4 regions of the Streptomyces sp. NPDC056527 genome follow, and region 4 is predicted to be linked to each of the others. Evidence: riboswitches for the same ligand, from Rfam matches in the RefSeq annotation. Region 4 holds a riboswitch; each other region holds the start of a gene.
The links. A riboswitch is a leader RNA that binds a small molecule or an ion and turns the genes downstream of it on or off. The one in region 4 is predicted to bind cyclic di-AMP.

Region 1 (4,203 bases), on a different contig from region 4:
GTGCTCGCGGCCCGGACGGCCGGGGAGCAAGTCATTGGTCTGCCCGCTCACCAATCATAGGCGGAGAACCCACCACTCCTCGGAAGTTCACTCAAGAATTACCGCACGGATCTATACCTTTAGGCCGCCCTCCCCCATCCTTTCCTCGATGTGCCGCTGGGGCACGCAGTGACGCGAGAGGCGGGGCATGACTCCCATCAGTCGCAGGGGATTCGTCGGGATCGGGGCAGGTCTCATGGCGGGCGCCGCGCTCCCCCCGGGCACGGCATCGGCCACCGCAGCGGCCGCCACCGGTACGCTCACCGACGTCAAGCACGTCGTGATCCTCATGCAGGAGAACCGCAGCTTCGACCACTACTTCGGCAGGCTGCGGGGGGTCCGCGGCTTCGGCGACCGGGCCGCGGGCAACATCCCGGGCGGCTGGGGAACGTTCAACCAGCCCAACTGGGGCGGCCGTCAGCACCCGTGGAAGCTGAGCGCCACCCCGCCCGCCGGGGGCGTCGACGGCGAGACCCTGGCCCAGTGCAACGGCGACCTTCCGCACAGCTGGACCTCGCAGCACGCGGCGTGGAACAAGGGCCGTATGGACAACTGGGTGACGGGCGTCGGCAACACCCGCACCCTCGGCTATCTCGACCGCGGCGACATCCCGTTCCACTACGCCCTCGCCGACAACTACACGATCTGCGACGCGTACTTCTGCTCGGCGCTCAGCGCCACGGGCCCCAACCGCACCTTCCTGTGGAGCGGCAGGATCGACGCCTCCAGCAAGGACGGCGGCGACGAGTCCGGGCTCACCTGGGAGACGTACGCCGAAGCGCTCCAGCGCGCCGGGGTGAGCTGGAAGGTCTACCAGAACGCGCAGGACAACTACGGCGACAACGGCCTCGCGTACTTCAAGAAGTTCACCGACGCGCGACCGGGCGACCCGCTGTACGACCGCGGCATGGGGTCGGTCCCCAAGGTCACCGGCTCGACCCCGGACGACATCGCCGCCGCGATCCGTGCCGACGTCCTCGCCGGCACGCTCCCCCAGGTCTCCTGGGTCGTGGCCAACGAGGCCTTCTCCGAGCACCCGTACGCCCCGCCCGGCGACGGCGCGCACTTCGTGGACCTCGTCTACCGCGCGCTCGCCGCGAACCCGGAGGTGTTCGACGGGACGGTCCTCTTCCTCAACTACGACGAAAACGACGGCTTCTTCGACCACGTGCCGCCGCCGGTCGCCCCGCCCGGCACCCCCGGCGAGTATCTCGACGGCGTCCCGATCGGTCTCGGCTTCCGGGTCCCGATGCTCGTCATGTCCCCCTGGACGCGCGGCGGGTGGGTCAGCTCCGAGGTCTTCGACCACACCTCCGTCCTGCGGTTCATGGAGACCTGGACGGCCGCCCTCGGCACCCCCGCCGCCTGCCCGAACATCAGCGCATGGCGGCGCAAGGTCACGGGTGACCTGACCGGGGTCTTCGACTTCGCGCACCCCGTCTTCGGCGTTCCCTCGGGGCTCCCCTCCACCGCCAAGGTGATCGGGCAGTCGACCTGCGGCCCCCTGCCCAACCCGGTCCCGCAGGACAACGCCCTGCCCGCTCAGGAGACCGGAACCCGCCCGGCGCGCGCCCTGCCGTACCAGGTGAACGGCAACCTCGACCGGTTCGAGTTCGGCGCGGCCGGCAAGATCCTGGCCTGGTTCTCCATGACGAACCAGGGCACGCAGGCGACGCGCGCCGCGCACTTCACGATCCACCCGCACCAGCACCGGGACACGGCGGCCTGGCAGTACACCGTGGACCCGGGCGCGACGTCCACGGACTACTTCAACATCGGGCTCGGGTCCGGGTCGGGCAAGTACGACATCTCGATGATGGGCCCCAACCGCTTCCTGCGACGCTTCATCGGCGACGCCTCGAAGCCGGGCAAGGCCGTCGAGGTCGCGGCGCGCTTCGCGACCGAGCCGGGCACGGGGAAGACGGCGATCCACTTCAGGATGACCAACAGCTCCGCCGGTCCGGTGACCTTCACGATCCGCTCGAACGCCTACCGCTCCGACGGACCGTGGACGTACACGGTGGCGGCGAACTCCTCGCGCGAGGACTACTTCAACGCCGTGGCGTACCACAACGGCTGGTACGACTTCACGATCCTCGCCGACATCGACGGCACCTGGTCGCGCCGCTACACGGGCCACATCGAGACCGGCACCGCGAGCATCACGGGCTGACACACAACCGCACTTCCCACCAAAAGGGGCACAAGGGTCTTTATTAGCCCTTGTGCCCCTTTTCTCAACTCAGCTGAATTTACCGTAATGACCGATTTGATGCCCCTGGTGAGATGAATCACCCAAAGGGCCTTCAGTGATCTCCTCGCACCTTCCGTCCCCTTACCCCTCAAGGAAGTTCAGCGGGCCGGATGCCGCGAAGAACGCCTTCGCGAATTACCCACGTGCGAGACGTCTTGTTTCTGTCGACATTTCTCGCCTACGGTCACCTCGACCCGGACGGATCGCCTAATCCTGCCACCGTCCGAAAAGACCGATCATTCACCCGAAGGCAGGAGCGGGGGACCCACTATTCGCCGGTCCGGATTCTCCGGAGCGGCTCGGGGTGAAGTCGCACGTGTGCGGCCGGGCATCTCCAGCCCGAACCCGACAGCTCACCCCGCAGGCGCCGGAGAGGAATGCATCATGCCCGCACACGGTAAGCACCGGCGCCCCAAGCGACGTCCCCTGACCCGCGGTATCACCCTCGCGAGCACGGGTGGCGCCGCACTGGCCCTGCCCCTGGTCGCCACGGCCACCGCCCACGCGACGCCCCAGGCCGCCCCCGCGACCGCCCCCGTCGCGAAGACCGTCTTCAGCGCCCCCGCGAAGATCGCGGAATCAATTCCGGCAGCCCAGAATTCCGCCGCCAAGACCTATAAGGTCGTCCGCGGCGACTCCCTTTCCGTGATCGCACACGAGCAGGATGTCCAGGGCGGCTGGAAGGCCCTGTACCGTGCGAATCGCAGCGCCGTGGGTGACAACCCGTCACTTATCCACCCTGGGCTCAAGCTGAAGCTCAGCGGGAATTCCGCCACCGCTCCGAAGCAGCCCAAGCAGTCGAAGTCCTCGGCCCGTTCGGACGCCGACAGGGCCGACCGCTCGCAGCAGCGGAGCGCCGCTCCCGCCAAGGCCGCTCCCGCGAAGCCCGCCGCCGCGGCTTCCGCGAAGGCCGCCGCCGCGCCCAAGGCCCAGGCCGCCCCGGCGAAGATGTACGCCGACAACCTCGACGGCTGGATCCGCGAGTCGCTGGACGTCATGGCGCGCTACGGGATCCCCGGCTCGTACGAGGGCATCCACCGCAACATCATGCGCGAGTCCTCGGGCAACCCGCAGGCCATCAACCTCTGGGACTCGAACGCCGTCAAGGGCACCCCGTCCAAGGGTCTCCTCCAGGTCATCGAGCCGACCTTCCTCGCCTACCACGTGCCGGGCACGTCGATGGACCTCTTCGACCCCGTCGCCAACATCACCGCGGCCTGCAACTACGCCGCGGACCGCTACGGCTCCATCGACAACGTCAACGGGGCGTACTGACCCCCGCTCCGCGTCGACTCCACGCCCCGGCCCCGGTTCCTCATGGGCCGGGGCTTCGGCGTTCCGGCGAAGCGGCATGGGGCATTCCGTACCCACGCGACGTACTTGGCGTGCAGCATGGGCGACTGATGATCCGCGGCGGGGATCGCGGATCCCGTCCCTGGGGGGAACGACGCATGAAGAGAACGCTTGCCGTGTGCGCGGCCGCGGCCGCGCTGGCCGGGCTGCTCACGGCCGCAGGTCCGGCCGTGGCACAGACGCCGGGCGCCGACGCCGACGGTGATTCCGGCGCCGCACGATGCACGTCCGGCCCGACCGTACTGCCCTCGCTCCCGCCGGACGCCCGCGGCGGGATCTCCACCGAGGGCGTGCACGATCTCGGCCCGCGCGGCCTGGCCGTGGGCGCGAGCGGCGGCCTGCCCGTGTACTGGAGGGGTGAGCGGCTCCACCGGGTGCCGCTGCCCGAGGGTTACGACGAGGGCGCGGTCCGGGCCGTCAACCGGCAGGGGCTCATGGCCGGCTGGGTGGGCCGCCGCTCCGACGGTTCGACCGCCCTGTTCAGCTACCGCCCCGGCGCCGCGTCGGTGCGGCTGTTCTCCGTGGGTGTGGCACGGGCCGCATCCGATGTGGACGTC
Region 2 (4,203 bases), on a different contig from region 4:
CGATCTCGCCGCGCTGGGAGACGTACTGCCGCATCGGGTAGGCGAGTGCCACCACCAGCGAGCAGACGACCAGGGCGAGGAAGGCCGCGCGGCCGGTGAGCCGCGAGCGGCGGGCCTGGCGGCGGGTCTGGGAGCGGTAGACACGGGCGGCGGTCTGCTCACCGAGCAGCCTGATCCGGGTCGCGGTCGAGAACCGGTCCCGGTCCTTCGCGGCCATGTCGTGTCGCCTCCCCTTCTCCTGAGCCGGAAACCGTGCGTCCCCGCACACGGTACGGGACCGGGTGCGGGGACGTATGTACGACGGGCTGGACGGCCCTTGAGCCGGTGTCAGCCCTTGAAGCGCGGGAACGCGCTGCGGCCGGCGTAGACCGCGGCGTCGTCGAGGATCTCCTCGATGCGCAGGAGCTGGTTGTACTTGGCGACGCGCTCGGAGCGGGCCGGGGCACCGGTCTTGATCTGGCCGCAGTTGGTGGCGACGGCCAGGTCGGCGATGGTGACGTCCTCGGTCTCGCCGGAGCGGTGGGACATCATGCACTTGAAGCCGTTGCGCTGGGCCAGCTCGACGGCGTCCAGGGTCTCGGTCAGCGAACCGATCTGGTTGACCTTGACGAGCAGGGCGTTGGCGGTGCCCTCCTCGATGCCGCGGGCCAGACGCTCCGGGTTGGTGACGAAGAGGTCGTCGCCGACGATCTGGACCTTGGTGCCCAGCTTGTCGGTGAGGACCTTCCAGCCGGCCCAGTCGTCCTCGAACAGCGGGTCCTCGATGGAGACCAGCGGGTACGCGGAGACGAGCTCCTCGTAGTACTCGGTCATCTCGGCGGCCGAGCGGGACTTGCCCTCGAACTCGTACGAGCCGTCCTTGTAGAACTCGGACGCGGCGACGTCGAGCGCCAGCGCGATGTCCTTGCCGGGGACGTAGCCGGCCTGCTTGATGGCCTCCAGGATGAGGTCGAGCGCCTCACGGTTGGAGTCCAGGTTCGGGGCGAAGCCGCCCTCGTCGCCGAGGCCGGTGGACAGGCCCTTCGTCTTCAGGACGGCCTTGAGGGTGTGGTAGACCTCGGTGCCCCAGCGCAGGGCCTCGGAGAAGGACTCCGCGCCGATCGGCGCGATCATGAACTCCTGGATGTCCACGTTGGAGTCGGCGTGCGAGCCGCCGTTCAGGATGTTCATCATCGGAACGGGCAGCAGGTGCGCGTTCGGGCCGCCCAGGTAGCGGAAGAGCGGGAGGTCGGAGGCCTCGGACGCGGCGTGCGCGACGGCGAGGGAGACGCCGAGGATGGCGTTGGCGCCGAGCGAGGCCTTGTTGTCGGTGGCGTCCAGGTCGAACATGGCCTGGTCGATGAGGCGCTGCTCGGTGGCGTCGTAGCCGACGAGCTCCGGGCCGATCTGCTCGATCACGGCGAGGACGGCCTTCTCGACGCCCTTGCCCTGGTAGCGGTTCTTGTCTCCGTCACGGAGCTCAATGGCCTCGAACGCACCGGTGGAGGCACCGGACGGAACAGCAGCACGACCGGTGCTGCCGTCGTCGAGGCCGACCTCGACCTCGACCGTGGGGTTGCCTCGGGAGTCCAGGATTTCCCGGGCTACGACGACGTCGATGGACGGCACGAGCATCTCCTTCTGGGATGTGACGCTAGATGTGACGCTTGCTGTGCAGGGTCGCTTTGGCCTTGCGCCAAGAGCCTAACCGGCTCCGGGGCTCCCGCCCGCCCGGCGCCCGCCCCCTGGGACGAAAAAGGACCCGAGGGCAGGTATCCCGGGGCAAAACACCCCAGACCTACTCACCGGTAACGCGGATGGCCGGCCTGCGGGAACCCCTGCGCACAGGGGCCCGGGAAACGCGGAACCCCGGCCCGGCACACACGGGGGAGGGTGTGCCGGGCCGGGGTGGTCACCGCGGGAGGGTCGGAGGGGCCGCGTGAGCCGCCGGACTCACGCGAACCGCCGGGCTCACTTCAGGTGAAGCTGCTGGCCCGGGTAGATCAGGTCGGCGTCCTCGACGACGTCCTTGTTCAGCTCGAAGAGCTTCTCCCAGCCGCCCTCGATCTTCTTGGCGGCGGCGATCTTGCTCAGGGTGTCGCCGGCGACGACCTTGTACTCGCCGTCACCCTTCGCGACCTTCTTGCCGGTGGGGGTGGTGACGGTCTTCGCCTCGGCCTTCGGCGCGGTCCGCTGCTCGCTGCGGGTCGTCGGCTGCTCGGCCTTGCGCTCGGGCTTGGCAGCCGGAGCGGGCTTGGCCGGAGCGGTCTCGGCGGCGCCGGTGTAGGCGGCGCCGGAGAGGCCCACGCCACAGCTCGGCCAGGCACCCTTGCCCTGGCCGGCCAGGACCTTCTCGCCGATCTGGATCTGCTGCGACTTCGAGGCCTGGTCGGCGCTGGCGGCGAACGCGGTGCCGCCGTAGGCCGCCCAGGTGGAGGCGGAGAACTGCAGGCCACCGTAGTAACCGTTGCCGGTGTTGATGGCCCAGTTGCCACCGGACTCGCACTGGGCGACGGCGTCCCACTCGGAGGCGGTCGCGGCCGAGGCGGACCCGGCGGCCATCAGCGGCGCGGCGACGGCGACACCGGCGATGCCGGCGAGGGCGACGGCGCGGGTGGCCTTGGAGGCACGACGGTGTTTGCCCTTGGCGGAAAACAGCATGGGGGATCTCCTCACCGACGCCTACGAGGTGAGCTGTCGGGTTCGGGCCATGTGAGTTGCCCGGCCGCGCGACCTAGCGCGCGGCTTCACCCCAAGCCGCTCCGTCGGCCGTCTGTCTCAACGGCCGGGGGCGGCACTTACCTTGGGTCCCCCGCTCCTGCCTTCGGCGCATGACGCGACGACTGTTCCCATCGGCCGACGGCAGGATTCGGCGTATCGGTCGACGGGGCCCGCGGTGGCGAGCGGTGCTGACCGTAGACACAGACCCCGTCGAAGTTCAAAGACACCCATTGGGGAAATATCGCCCGTACCCACTTCGGGACGAAGGGTGTTTACGCAGGTGAGAGATGACGGAAGCAAACTTTGCGGACGCGATATGCCAGTTGAGGCAAAGAGACCCATGTCTCAGTTGCACAGAACCGGACATACAGTCCCGAACTAACCCTTCGCCGGGAGGAGATCGATCGTCAGATCCAGGCTCTGGCCAGGGATGATGAGGTCGGGATCGGCACCCACCGTCGAGCGGTTGGCGTCGTAGAGCGCACCCCAGCCGCCCGGGAGTTCGTTCTCCCGTGCAATGTCGGTGAGGTTGTCGCCCGGCTGGACGGTGTATTCGCCCGAAGCGCCCTTGGTGTCCGTGACGCCCTTCGAGCCCTTGTTGCCCTCGGCGTCCTCTGCACCCGATACATCCGTACTGTCCGACTTATCCCCATCCTCGCCCGGGGTCGCTTCACCTGTCGGCGCGTCAGTCGGCGTGTCCGTCGGTGCGGCATGACGACCGTTTTCGCCACTCTTGCCCGGATTGCCCGTCTCCTCCGGGGCCGCGTCGCCGCGGTGCTTGCCGGTGCCGGGAGCAGCCGGCTCGGAGGGCGTGACGGACGCGTCGGGGGTGGCGGTCGGGTCCGACGTCGTGGGCGAGGTCGTCCCAGGGTTGGTGGTCTCGGGTGCGGTGGCCCCGGGGGTGGCCGGAAGGCCGTCCGTGCGGTTCGACTCCGCCACGGGACCCGTGGACTCCTCCGGCGTGACCGCCGGCCCGGGGTCGACGCCGGGAGAGGTGCCGTCGTTCTTCAGTCCGGCGATCGGAGCACAGGTGGCCCACTGCGTGGAGCCGGCGGCGAGCGCCTTGTCGGCCACCGCGATCTGCTGGGCGCGGCTCGCCAGATCCGCACTGGTCGCGTACGCCAGACCGCCGTACGCCTCCCAGGTCTCCTGCGTGAACTGGAGTCCGCCGTAGAGGCCGTTGCCGAAGTGCGCGCTCCACAGGCCGCCCGTCTCGCACTCGGCCACCCGGTCCCAGGTGGCGGCGTCGGCGGCGGAGGCGGAACCCGCGGCGAGCAACGGCAGCGCCAGGGCGGATCCGGTCACGCCTGCGGCGACGACTATGGCGGGGGCCTGGCGGGGTCTGCGGTGTCGTCCGTTCCCGGAGCGCATACGGAGGGCCTTTCGCGTGACTGCTGAGATGACGGTGAACGTAGCGGCATTCGAACGTCAGTAACAAGTCGATGCAGCGGAGATCACGTAAAAGTCACAGTCTTGACGATGCGTCAGCTCACAACTCGGGTG
Region 3 (4,203 bases), on a different contig from region 4:
GGCCCATCTCTCCCGGCTGGAGACGGGCCGCAGGCAACCCTCGCTGCCCATGCTGCTCGCTCTCGCCCGCATCTACGGTACGACGGTCGCCGAGCTCCTGGGCGAGGTTCCGCCGGAGCGTGATCCGGTCGTCAGGGCGGGCCGGTCAGAGCCCGTCGAGGCCGACGGCTGGATCTACCGCCAGGCCGGCGGACCCGGTCGTGCGATGCAGGCGCTTCGGGTCCATGTGCCGTACGCCACCCGGAGCGACATCGTGCGCGTCCATCCCGGGGAGGAATGGCTCCACGTCCTCGAAGGTCAGGTGCGCCTCGCACTCGGCGACACCGTGCACGTCCTGGATCCCGGGGACAGCGCGCACTTCGACTCGCTCACCCCGCACCGCATCGGAGCCGCCGGCCGCGGCGGGGCCGAGCTGCTCTTCGTCCACACGCTGATGCAGAGCCCCGCCGCCGAGCTGTGCCTCGGCGACGGAACCCCGCATCTGCGCTGAGCCCTTCGGAAGGGTCGGATATGTCCGAGAAGTCCGCACCTGTCACCGGTGAAGAGCGCGACGGGGGCAAGTTCCCCAAGGGTCTTGTGCTCCGGCTCTTCGCCTATCTGGTGGCCGGGCACCTCTTCGCCGGTTTCCTCTACCTGCTGTTCATGCTCGGCGGGCAGAACCAGTAGCGGGCAGGGTCACGCCTCGGCGACGAGCCGCTCGCGCAGCCGCTCCCGAGTCTCGGGGGCGAGCGTGAGGCCGTCCGTGAGGTAGCTCTCGACCGTGCCCCAGTTCTGCTCGATCGTCTCGAACGCGGCCCGCAGGTACTCGACGCGCGCGTCGAAGAGCGGGCTGAGCAGCTCCATCACCTCGGGCGACATGGCGTCCGCGGCGGTGGAGCTGCGGCGCACCTTGTACCGGCGGTGCGGGTCGTTCGACTTCACGTAGTCGGCCTCGATCGCCTCGCGCTCGACGCCCACCGCGAGCAGCGAGATGGCGATCGACAGGCCCGCGCGGTCCTTGCCGGCCGCGCAGTGCATCAGCGCGGGAACGCTGTCCTCGGCCATCGCATGCAGGATGCGGCTGTGCTCCGCGGTCCGCTCGACAATCATCTTCCGGTACGAATCAGACATTCGGGCGGCCGCCTTGCCGTCGCCCAGGATGGCGCGGAGCTGCTCCAGCTCGCCCGTGCTGACCAGCTTCCAGAACTCCTTGCCGTCGGCCGGGTCGTTGAGCGGTATGTTCACATTTCGTACACCCGGAAGATCGACGTCCGGGCCCTCGACCTTCCGGTCCGCCTGGTTGCGGAAGTCGAAGATCGTGTGCAGTCCGAGGGTGGAGAGGAAGGCCGCGTCCTCCTCGGTGGCGTGCGCGAGGTGGCCGCTGCGGAAGAGGCGTCCGAACCGCACCGATCCGCCGTTCACGGTCGGCAGGCCGCCCACGTCCCGGAAGTTGCGTACCCCCGTGAGCTCGGGTTCGGTCGACGGGACCTGAGGCAGCTGCTGCGTCACGAGTGCTCCTGAAGGTTGGCTGATCGAGATCGGTTCCTCGGCCAATCATCCCGGGTGGCGTCGGCTGCGCACACCCCCGGGGCATGGGAATGGGTGTTCTGTCCGAATTGGGCCCTTAGGCATAACGCGCCCTGTTAATAGGGGAGATGGGTTCCCATGCGTGAGCAGCGTCATAAAAGTGACGGACCGTGCCTGATCGTTCCGGGCAAACTCCGTACCGGAAAAGGGGATCGAGGTTCCGCCCTCCACGGAGGGTGACCGGAATTCGGCGCGGATATCCCGGCCCTGAATGCGAGAGAAAAGTGGTGGCTTGTTCGCGCCGACCCCGCTCGTCTACGGTCACCGTCAATCCGGTCGGACCGCCGAATCCTGCCACCGCCCGGAATCCGCACCCATCCACGTAAGGCAGGAGCGGGGGACCCAGGTAAGTACGCCGAACCGGTCGATCCGGACGGCTTGGGGTTAAGCCGCGTGAGAACGCGGCCGGACATCTCCAGTCCGAACCCGACAGCTCACCTCGCAGGCGACGGAGAGGAATTCGCCATGCCCGCAAAGGGTAAGCATCGCCGTCCCAAGGCCAACCCGATCACGCGCGGATTCGTCGCCGCCGGCACCGGTGGCGCCGTCGTCGCCCTGCCGCTCCTCGGTGCGACCGGAGCCCACGCCGCCGACAAGGGCGCCCCGACCGTGACGCCCGAGCAGGCCGTCGCCGCCGTCGCCGCCGCTCCCGCGAAGGCCCCGGCCGCCGACAAGGCCGCCAAGCCGAAGACGTACTCCGTCGTGCGTGGCGACTACCTGTCGAAGATCGCCTCCGAGCACCACCTGGCGGGTGGCTGGAAGAAGCTCTACGAGGACAACCGCCAGGTCGTCGGCGGGAACCCCTCGCTGATCCTTCCCGGCATGAAGCTCACCCTCGGCGCCAAGTCGACGGCCAAGGCCGCCGCGCCCAAGGCCGCCCCGAAGGCCGCGCCCAAGGCGGAGAAGTCCTCCACCGGTTCGGGCGAGCGCAGCTCGCGCAGCAGCGACCGCGGCACGGTCGAGTCCACCCAGGCCCCGGCGTCCACGCCGGCGCAGGCCGCCCCCGCCAAGGCCGCGTCCTCCGGCTGGGTCGCCCCGGTCAGCGGCGGCATCTCCACCCCGTACCGCGCCTCCGGCGCCATGTGGTCCTCCGGCTACCACACCGGTGTCGACTTCATCGCCTCCTCCGGCACCTCGGTCAAGGCCGTCGGCGCGGGCACCGTCTACTCCGCGGGCAACAGCGGCTCGTACGGCAACGAGGTCGTCATCCAGCACGCCGACGGCACGTTCTCGCAGTACGCCCACCTCTCCTCCCTGGGCGTCTCCGCCGGCCAGACCGTCACCGGCGGCCAGGAGATAGGTCTCTCCGGCTCGACCGGCAACTCCACCGGTCCGCACCTGCACTTCGAGATCCGCACCGGACCGAGCTACGGCTCGGACATCGACCCGCTGGCCTACCTGCGCTCGCACGGCGTCAGCATCTGACGTACACCCAGCATCCGAAGGGGCCCGGCACCTGTGTGCCGGGCCCCTTCGCGTACCGCCGTATTCCGGCTTGGCGGAATCTTGACCGGTGGCGTATCTCACCCGGCGTCAACCCCTCCTTACGGTCGCGTAGGTCACACCCATAAGGGAAAGATGAGTTCCCGTGGCAGACGATTCGAGATCAAGAGACATGGACGTATTCGGGTCGTACGCGGCGATCGGTGACAGCTTCACCGAGGGCGTCGGAGACCCCGGCCCCGACGGGAAGTACGTCGGATGGGCGGACCGTTTCGCGGTCCTGCTCGCCGACCAGCTGCCGGAGCACGACGCATTCCGATACGCCAACCTGGCCGTACGCGGCCGCCTCCTCGACCAGATCGTCGAGGAGCAGGTCCCCAGGGCGAAGGAGCTCGCCCCCGACCTGGTGACCTTCTGCGCGGGGGGCAACGACATCATCCGCCCGGGCACCGACCCGGACGACGTCGCCGAGCGCTTCGAGCGCGCCGTCGCCGATCTGACCTCGGCCGTCGGCACGGTCATGGTGACGACCGGCTTCGACACCCGCGACGTACCCGTGCTGCGCCATCTGCGCGGCAAGATCGCCACCTACACGGCCCATGTCCGGGCCGTCGCCGACCGCTACGGCTGCCCGGTCCTGGACCTGTGGTCGCTCAAGTCGGTGCAGGACAGGCGGGCTTGGGACGACGACCGGCTGCACCTCTCGCCCGAGGGCCACACCCGGGTCGCGCTGCGCGCCGCCCAGGTCCTCGGTCTGGAGGTGCCGGCCGACCCGGACCAGCCGTGGCCGCCGCTGCCGCCGCGCGGCACGCTGGAGGTGCGCCGCGACGACATCAACTGGGCCAGGGAGTACCTCGTGCCGTGGATCGGCAGGCGGCTGCGGGGTGAGAGCTCGGGGGACTACGTGGAGGCCAAGCGGCCGGACCTCATGCCTCTGTGAGCGCGGCGGGGACGCGTTCCAGGACGCCGCCCGCGAACACGTCGTACAGCGGCAGCGTCTCCAGATGGACATATCCGATGTGGCAGTCGCAGACGGCGAGGGGGCAGGCGCGTGGCCGCAGGGCCGCGCGGTACGAACCGTCGTAGAGGTTGCCGAGCTCGGCCTTCACGAAGTGGCAGCGTCGCACCGTCCCGTCACCGTCCACCGAGATCACCGACTCGCCGGTCCGGCAGGGGAGACCGGCCGAGGGGTGC
Region 4 (4,203 bases):
CCCTCTCGGGCGGGCGGTGGGTCGCCACGCACTACGGGCTCTACAACACCGTCTGCGGGATCGGGATCACCCTCGGGAACCTGGGGACGGGCGCGCTGCTCGATGTGACCGGGTGGTCGGCGACGCCGTGGCTGGTGCTGTGCGGGGTCGGGCTGGTGTGCGCGGGCGCGGTGGGGGCGCTGGGGCGCGGTGGACGGCTCGGCGCGGACGCGGGTTCGGAGGTGCGCTCGGCCTCAAAGGCTCGGGGGTAAGGGCCGGGGGCGCGCGGAGGTGAAGGGCGGGGGCGTAGGGGTGAGCGGCTGAGGAGGTGTCACCCACTCGGCCGAGCGGGGGTCGCCGCGCGGCGCGGCTCCCGCCACCCTGGGGTGGGCGCGGTACCGTCCGTCGCCGTGTACGGACCGGGCAGGAGAGCACAGGTGGGGCAGGGGCAGCGAGGCGCGGGCGGGGACGTGAACGGGCGTCCGCGGTCGCGAGCCGAGCGGGCCCGACGGTTCATCCGAGCCCTGCCCCCGCTCGTCATCCTCGGCGGTGTCGTCTTCGATCTCTCCACCCCGCCCTCGTACACGGCGGCTCCGATGTTCTCGGCCGCGCCCCTCATCGCGGCCCCGTTCTTCTCGATGCTGACGACCCTGCTCACCGGCATCGCGGCGATCCTCGCCAGTGTCGGTCTGCACCTCTACAACCACACCGCGACCGAAGTTCCCTCCCTCACCGAGACGTTCACGGTCGCCACCGTCGCCGTCCTCGCCCTGCTCATCAACCGGGTCGTGCTGCGCAGCGGTGAGCGGCTCGCCTCGGCCCGGGTGATCGCGGCGGCCGCCCAGAAGGCGGTCCTGCCGACCCCGGCCGAGCGGATCGGCGGACTCCAGGTGGCGGCTCGTTACGAGGCCGCGCAGGCTGACGCGTTCATCGGCGGCGACCTGTTCGCCGTCCAGGACACGCCGTACGGGGTGCGGCTCGTGGTGGGTGACGTACGGGGCAAGGGGCTGGACGCGGTCGAGGCGGTCGCCATCGTGATCGGCGCGTTCCGGGAGGCGGCCGAGCAGGAGGCGACCCTCGAGGGCGTCGCGCAGCGGCTGGAGCGGGCGCTGGCCCGGGAGGGCACGCGCCGTTCCAGCCTCGACGCCTTCGAGGGGTTCACCACCGCCGTCCTGGCCGAGATCCCGCGCGCGGACGGGCGCGTGCGGGTGGTGAACCGCGGTCACCCCGAGCCGCTGCTGCTGCACGCGGACGGGGCCCTGGAGCTTCTGGCGCCGAGCGAGCCGGCGCTGCCGCTCGGGATGGGCGAGTTGGCCGCCTGGCCCGACCGGGCCGACGAGAGCGCGTACCCGCCGGGCGCGACGCTGCTCTTCTACACCGACGGTCTCTCCGAGGCGCGCGACTCCACGGGCGCCTTCTACGATCCGGCCGAGCGGCTCTCGGGACGTATCTTCCCGGGACCCGAGGAACTGCTGGACGCGCTCGTCGACGACGTCCGCCGGTACACGGGCGGCGGCTCCACGGACGACATGGCGCTGCTCGCGGTGAGCCGTCCGACGACGGGACAGCCGGAGCGGCGGCGGACGATGCCGGTGGTTCCGTGACCATCCGTAGTGGAGAGGTACCGCTGCGATAACAATTGACACACCGTCAGCTCCATCTCTTTCATGCAGAGGTTTACTGAAGCGGGATCAAATCGGGCTGTACCGGCTCAATCTCTTGAATGATCACTCGGAACAGCTTGGAATCCCGCCCCCGTGTCTATTAACGTTCGATAACGCAGTGCGGTCGTCCCAGCCGTCGCAAGAGACGGCACCGTGCGCACGCGCCGAATCCTGAAAGGGAACCGGGGAACCACCACTTGGGGTGAATCGGGCACCGTCGCACCCGTGCGACACCGCCCGTAGGAGACCTTCCTGCTCCGAACCCGTCAGCTAACCCGGTAGGCGAGAAGGAAGGAAAGGAGTGCGCCTCCGTGGCGTCCAACACCCCTGCCCCCGAAGACACCTTCGACGGGTTCCAAGCGTTCGGTGCCCCGAGCGCCGCCGGTAAGGACGACGACGCCACGGCGTGGGGGGAGTGGAACCCCACCGAGGACTCCCTTCGTCAGCAGGCCCGCTCCGGTGGTCGCCACCGGGTCGTGAAGCAGCGCTCGGCCTTCGCCCGCTCCTCCACCGTCCTCGGCGTCGGTGTCATCGCGGCCGTCGGCGCCGGTGGCATGGCCACCGCCAAGGACAAGCCCCCGGTCTCCATCTCGCTCCCGGACCTGAACCTCCCGGACGCCTCCGAACTGCCGGGCGTCGGCGAGTTCATCTCCGGCGAGGACGGCGCCGACGGTACGGGTTCCGGGACGAACAACCCGCAGCCGCTCACCGCCTCCCTCACCCTCCCGGCCGACAGCGCCGCGAAGGCCGACGGCGGATCCGCCTCCGAGTCCACCGCCGACGCCGGCGAGGCGCTGCGCGCCCGCATCCTCCAGCAGGCCGAGCAACAGCAGGCTTCCGCCGACGCGGCCGAGAAGGCCGAGGCGGAGAAGCAGGCGGCCGAGAAGGCCGCGGCGGAGGCGGCGGCGAAGGCGTCCGCGGCCGAGAAGGCCGCCGCCGAGGCGAAGAAGAAGGCGGAGGCGGAAGCGGCCGCGAAGGCCGAGGCGGAGCGCCTGGCCAAGCTCGCCGCGAGCTACTCGCTGCCCACGTCCTCGTACACCCTCACCTCCACGTACGGCCAGTCCGGCTCCATGTGGTCCTCCGGCTACCACACCGGCCTCGACTTCGCGGCCCCCACCGGCACCCCGGTCAAGGCGGTCCACGGCGGCACCATCAAGTCGGCGGGCTGGTCCGGCTCGTACGGCTACCGGATCGTCCTGGAGCTGGAGGACGGCTCGGAGGTCTGGTACGCGCACCTGTCCTCGATGACGGTGAGCGCGGGCCAGTCGGTGGGCACGGGCGACACGATCGGCCGCGTCGGCGCGACCGGCAACGTGACCGGCCCGCACCTGCACCTGGAGGTCCACACCGCGGGCGGCGACGGCATCGACCCGGCGGCCTGGCTGCGGGACAAGGGCCTGTCGGTCTGATCCGGCCGGGCATCCGAGGCCGACGAGGCCGCTGAACCTACGACGCGTCCCATCGCGCTCTTCGCGCGGGGGACGCGTCCTTGTGCGTGGCCCCATGCCTCCGACACCCCTCCCGACGTCAGGGCCGCCGGAACACGGCGGGGCCGTCGGCGTCCGGTCGCGTTCGCCCTGCGACCGGCCGCCGCGGGGCCGGCCCCCGCGGCCTAGCTGCGGTACGGGTTGTAGCCGCCGTAGTCCAGGTACTGCGGCGGTGTCCAGACCTGGCCCGTCGCCCGTGCCGCATAGGTCAGGGCGGGGGACGCGACCGACTTGCGCTGCCAGAGGTGGTGGAGCAGCTCCTGCTCGCGGGCGGTGAAGTCCGGGCCGCCCGCGTCGCGCAGGGCGCGGTGGCGCAGGAAGGCGAGGGTCGTCGCGAACGCCTCGTACTCCCCGACCGCGACGGCGGCCGGGGGGCCGTACGTGCGGCGGGCGAAGTCGCGGGCGAGGGAGCGGGCCCGCATGGAGGCGAGCGCGAGCGGCTCCGCGGGGGAGAGCCAGCCGGCCGCCGCGTACGCCGGGAGCTGCCCGGATATCGTGCGCAGCTCCCGCTGCCTGCTCCATATCGCCAGCCACGTCAGCAGACCGAACGCGGGCACCATGAAGATGCCGTACACCACGATGAAGCCCCACGGGCCGAGGACCGTCGCCGAGCTGTTCCACAGGGCATGCACGCCCATCGAGAGGACGAGACCGGTCACCGGCAACAGGACGCGCCGCACGCGCTGACGGCGGGTGGCGAGGGCGGCGAAGCCGAAGCCGAGTCCGGTGAGCACGGTGAAGAGCGGATGCGCGAACGGCGACATCACGATCCGTACGAAGAAGGTGCCGGCGGTCATCGAGCCGATGCCGGACGTACCGATCTCCTGGTCCTCGCCGAACGCCCGGCCGAGATAGAGGATGTTCTCGGTGAAGGCGAAGCCGCTGGCGGTCAGGCCGGCTATCACGACGCCGTCGACGAGACCGGTGAAGTCGCGGCGGCGCAGCAGGAAGATCAGCAGCACGGCGGCGGCCTTGGCGCTCTCCTCGACCACCGGCGCCACGACCGTGGCGCCGAGAGTGTCGGCGGAGGCCGGGTCGGCCGTGGCGGTGGCTATCCAGCGGACCGCGAAGGA

Region 1: it holds a riboswitch for cyclic di-AMP, as region 4 does, so the genes downstream of both, ACFQ7Q_RS01420 (transglycosylase SLT domain-containing protein) here and ACFQ7Q_RS33690 (M23 family metallopeptidase) in region 4, are expected to answer to the same signal.
Region 2: it holds a riboswitch for cyclic di-AMP, as region 4 does, so the genes downstream of both, ACFQ7Q_RS30915 (transglycosylase family protein) here and ACFQ7Q_RS33690 (M23 family metallopeptidase) in region 4, are expected to answer to the same signal.
Region 3: it holds a riboswitch for cyclic di-AMP, as region 4 does, so the genes downstream of both, ACFQ7Q_RS09440 (peptidoglycan DD-metalloendopeptidase family protein) here and ACFQ7Q_RS33690 (M23 family metallopeptidase) in region 4, are expected to answer to the same signal.

Annotation. Positions count from the first base shown of each region.
Region 1 covers NZ_JBHTTQ010000001.1:300,660-304,862, reverse strand. The annotation lists gene ACFQ7Q_RS01430 (flavin-containing monooxygenase) at 1-60, shown strand, start outside; gene ACFQ7Q_RS01425 (phosphocholine-specific phospholipase C) at 188-2,212, shown strand; cyclic di-AMP (ydaO/yuaA leader) riboswitch at 2,514-2,673, shown strand; gene ACFQ7Q_RS01420 (transglycosylase SLT domain-containing protein) at 2,678-3,568, shown strand; gene ACFQ7Q_RS01415 (hypothetical protein) at 3,745-4,203, shown strand, end outside.
Region 2 covers NZ_JBHTTQ010000097.1:18,420-22,622, reverse strand. The annotation lists gene ACFQ7Q_RS30925 (septum formation initiator family protein) at 1-217, opposite strand, end outside; gene eno (phosphopyruvate hydratase) at 328-1,614, opposite strand; gene ACFQ7Q_RS30915 (transglycosylase family protein) at 1,951-2,640, opposite strand; cyclic di-AMP (ydaO/yuaA leader) riboswitch at 2,644-2,819, opposite strand; gene ACFQ7Q_RS30910 (transglycosylase family protein) at 3,079-4,071, opposite strand; gene ACFQ7Q_RS30905 (cytochrome P450) at 4,185-4,203, opposite strand, start outside.
Region 3 covers NZ_JBHTTQ010000012.1:36,323-40,525, forward strand. The annotation lists gene ACFQ7Q_RS09425 (XRE family transcriptional regulator) at 1-490, shown strand, start outside; gene ACFQ7Q_RS09430 (DUF6126 family protein) at 511-666, shown strand; gene ACFQ7Q_RS09435 (tyrosine-protein phosphatase) at 676-1,488, opposite strand; cyclic di-AMP (ydaO/yuaA leader) riboswitch at 1,839-2,027, shown strand; gene ACFQ7Q_RS09440 (peptidoglycan DD-metalloendopeptidase family protein) at 2,032-2,991, shown strand; gene ACFQ7Q_RS09445 (SGNH/GDSL hydrolase family protein) at 3,155-3,949, shown strand; gene ACFQ7Q_RS09450 (STM4011 family radical SAM protein) at 3,936-4,203, opposite strand, start outside.
Region 4 covers NZ_JBHTTQ010000124.1:93-4,295, forward strand. The annotation lists partial or broken gene ACFQ7Q_RS33680 (hypothetical protein) at 1-251, shown strand, start outside; gene ACFQ7Q_RS33685 (PP2C family protein-serine/threonine phosphatase) at 366-1,583, shown strand; cyclic di-AMP (ydaO/yuaA leader) riboswitch at 1,796-1,943, shown strand; gene ACFQ7Q_RS33690 (M23 family metallopeptidase) at 1,955-3,052, shown strand; gene ACFQ7Q_RS33695 (PrsW family intramembrane metalloprotease) at 3,256-4,203, opposite strand, start outside.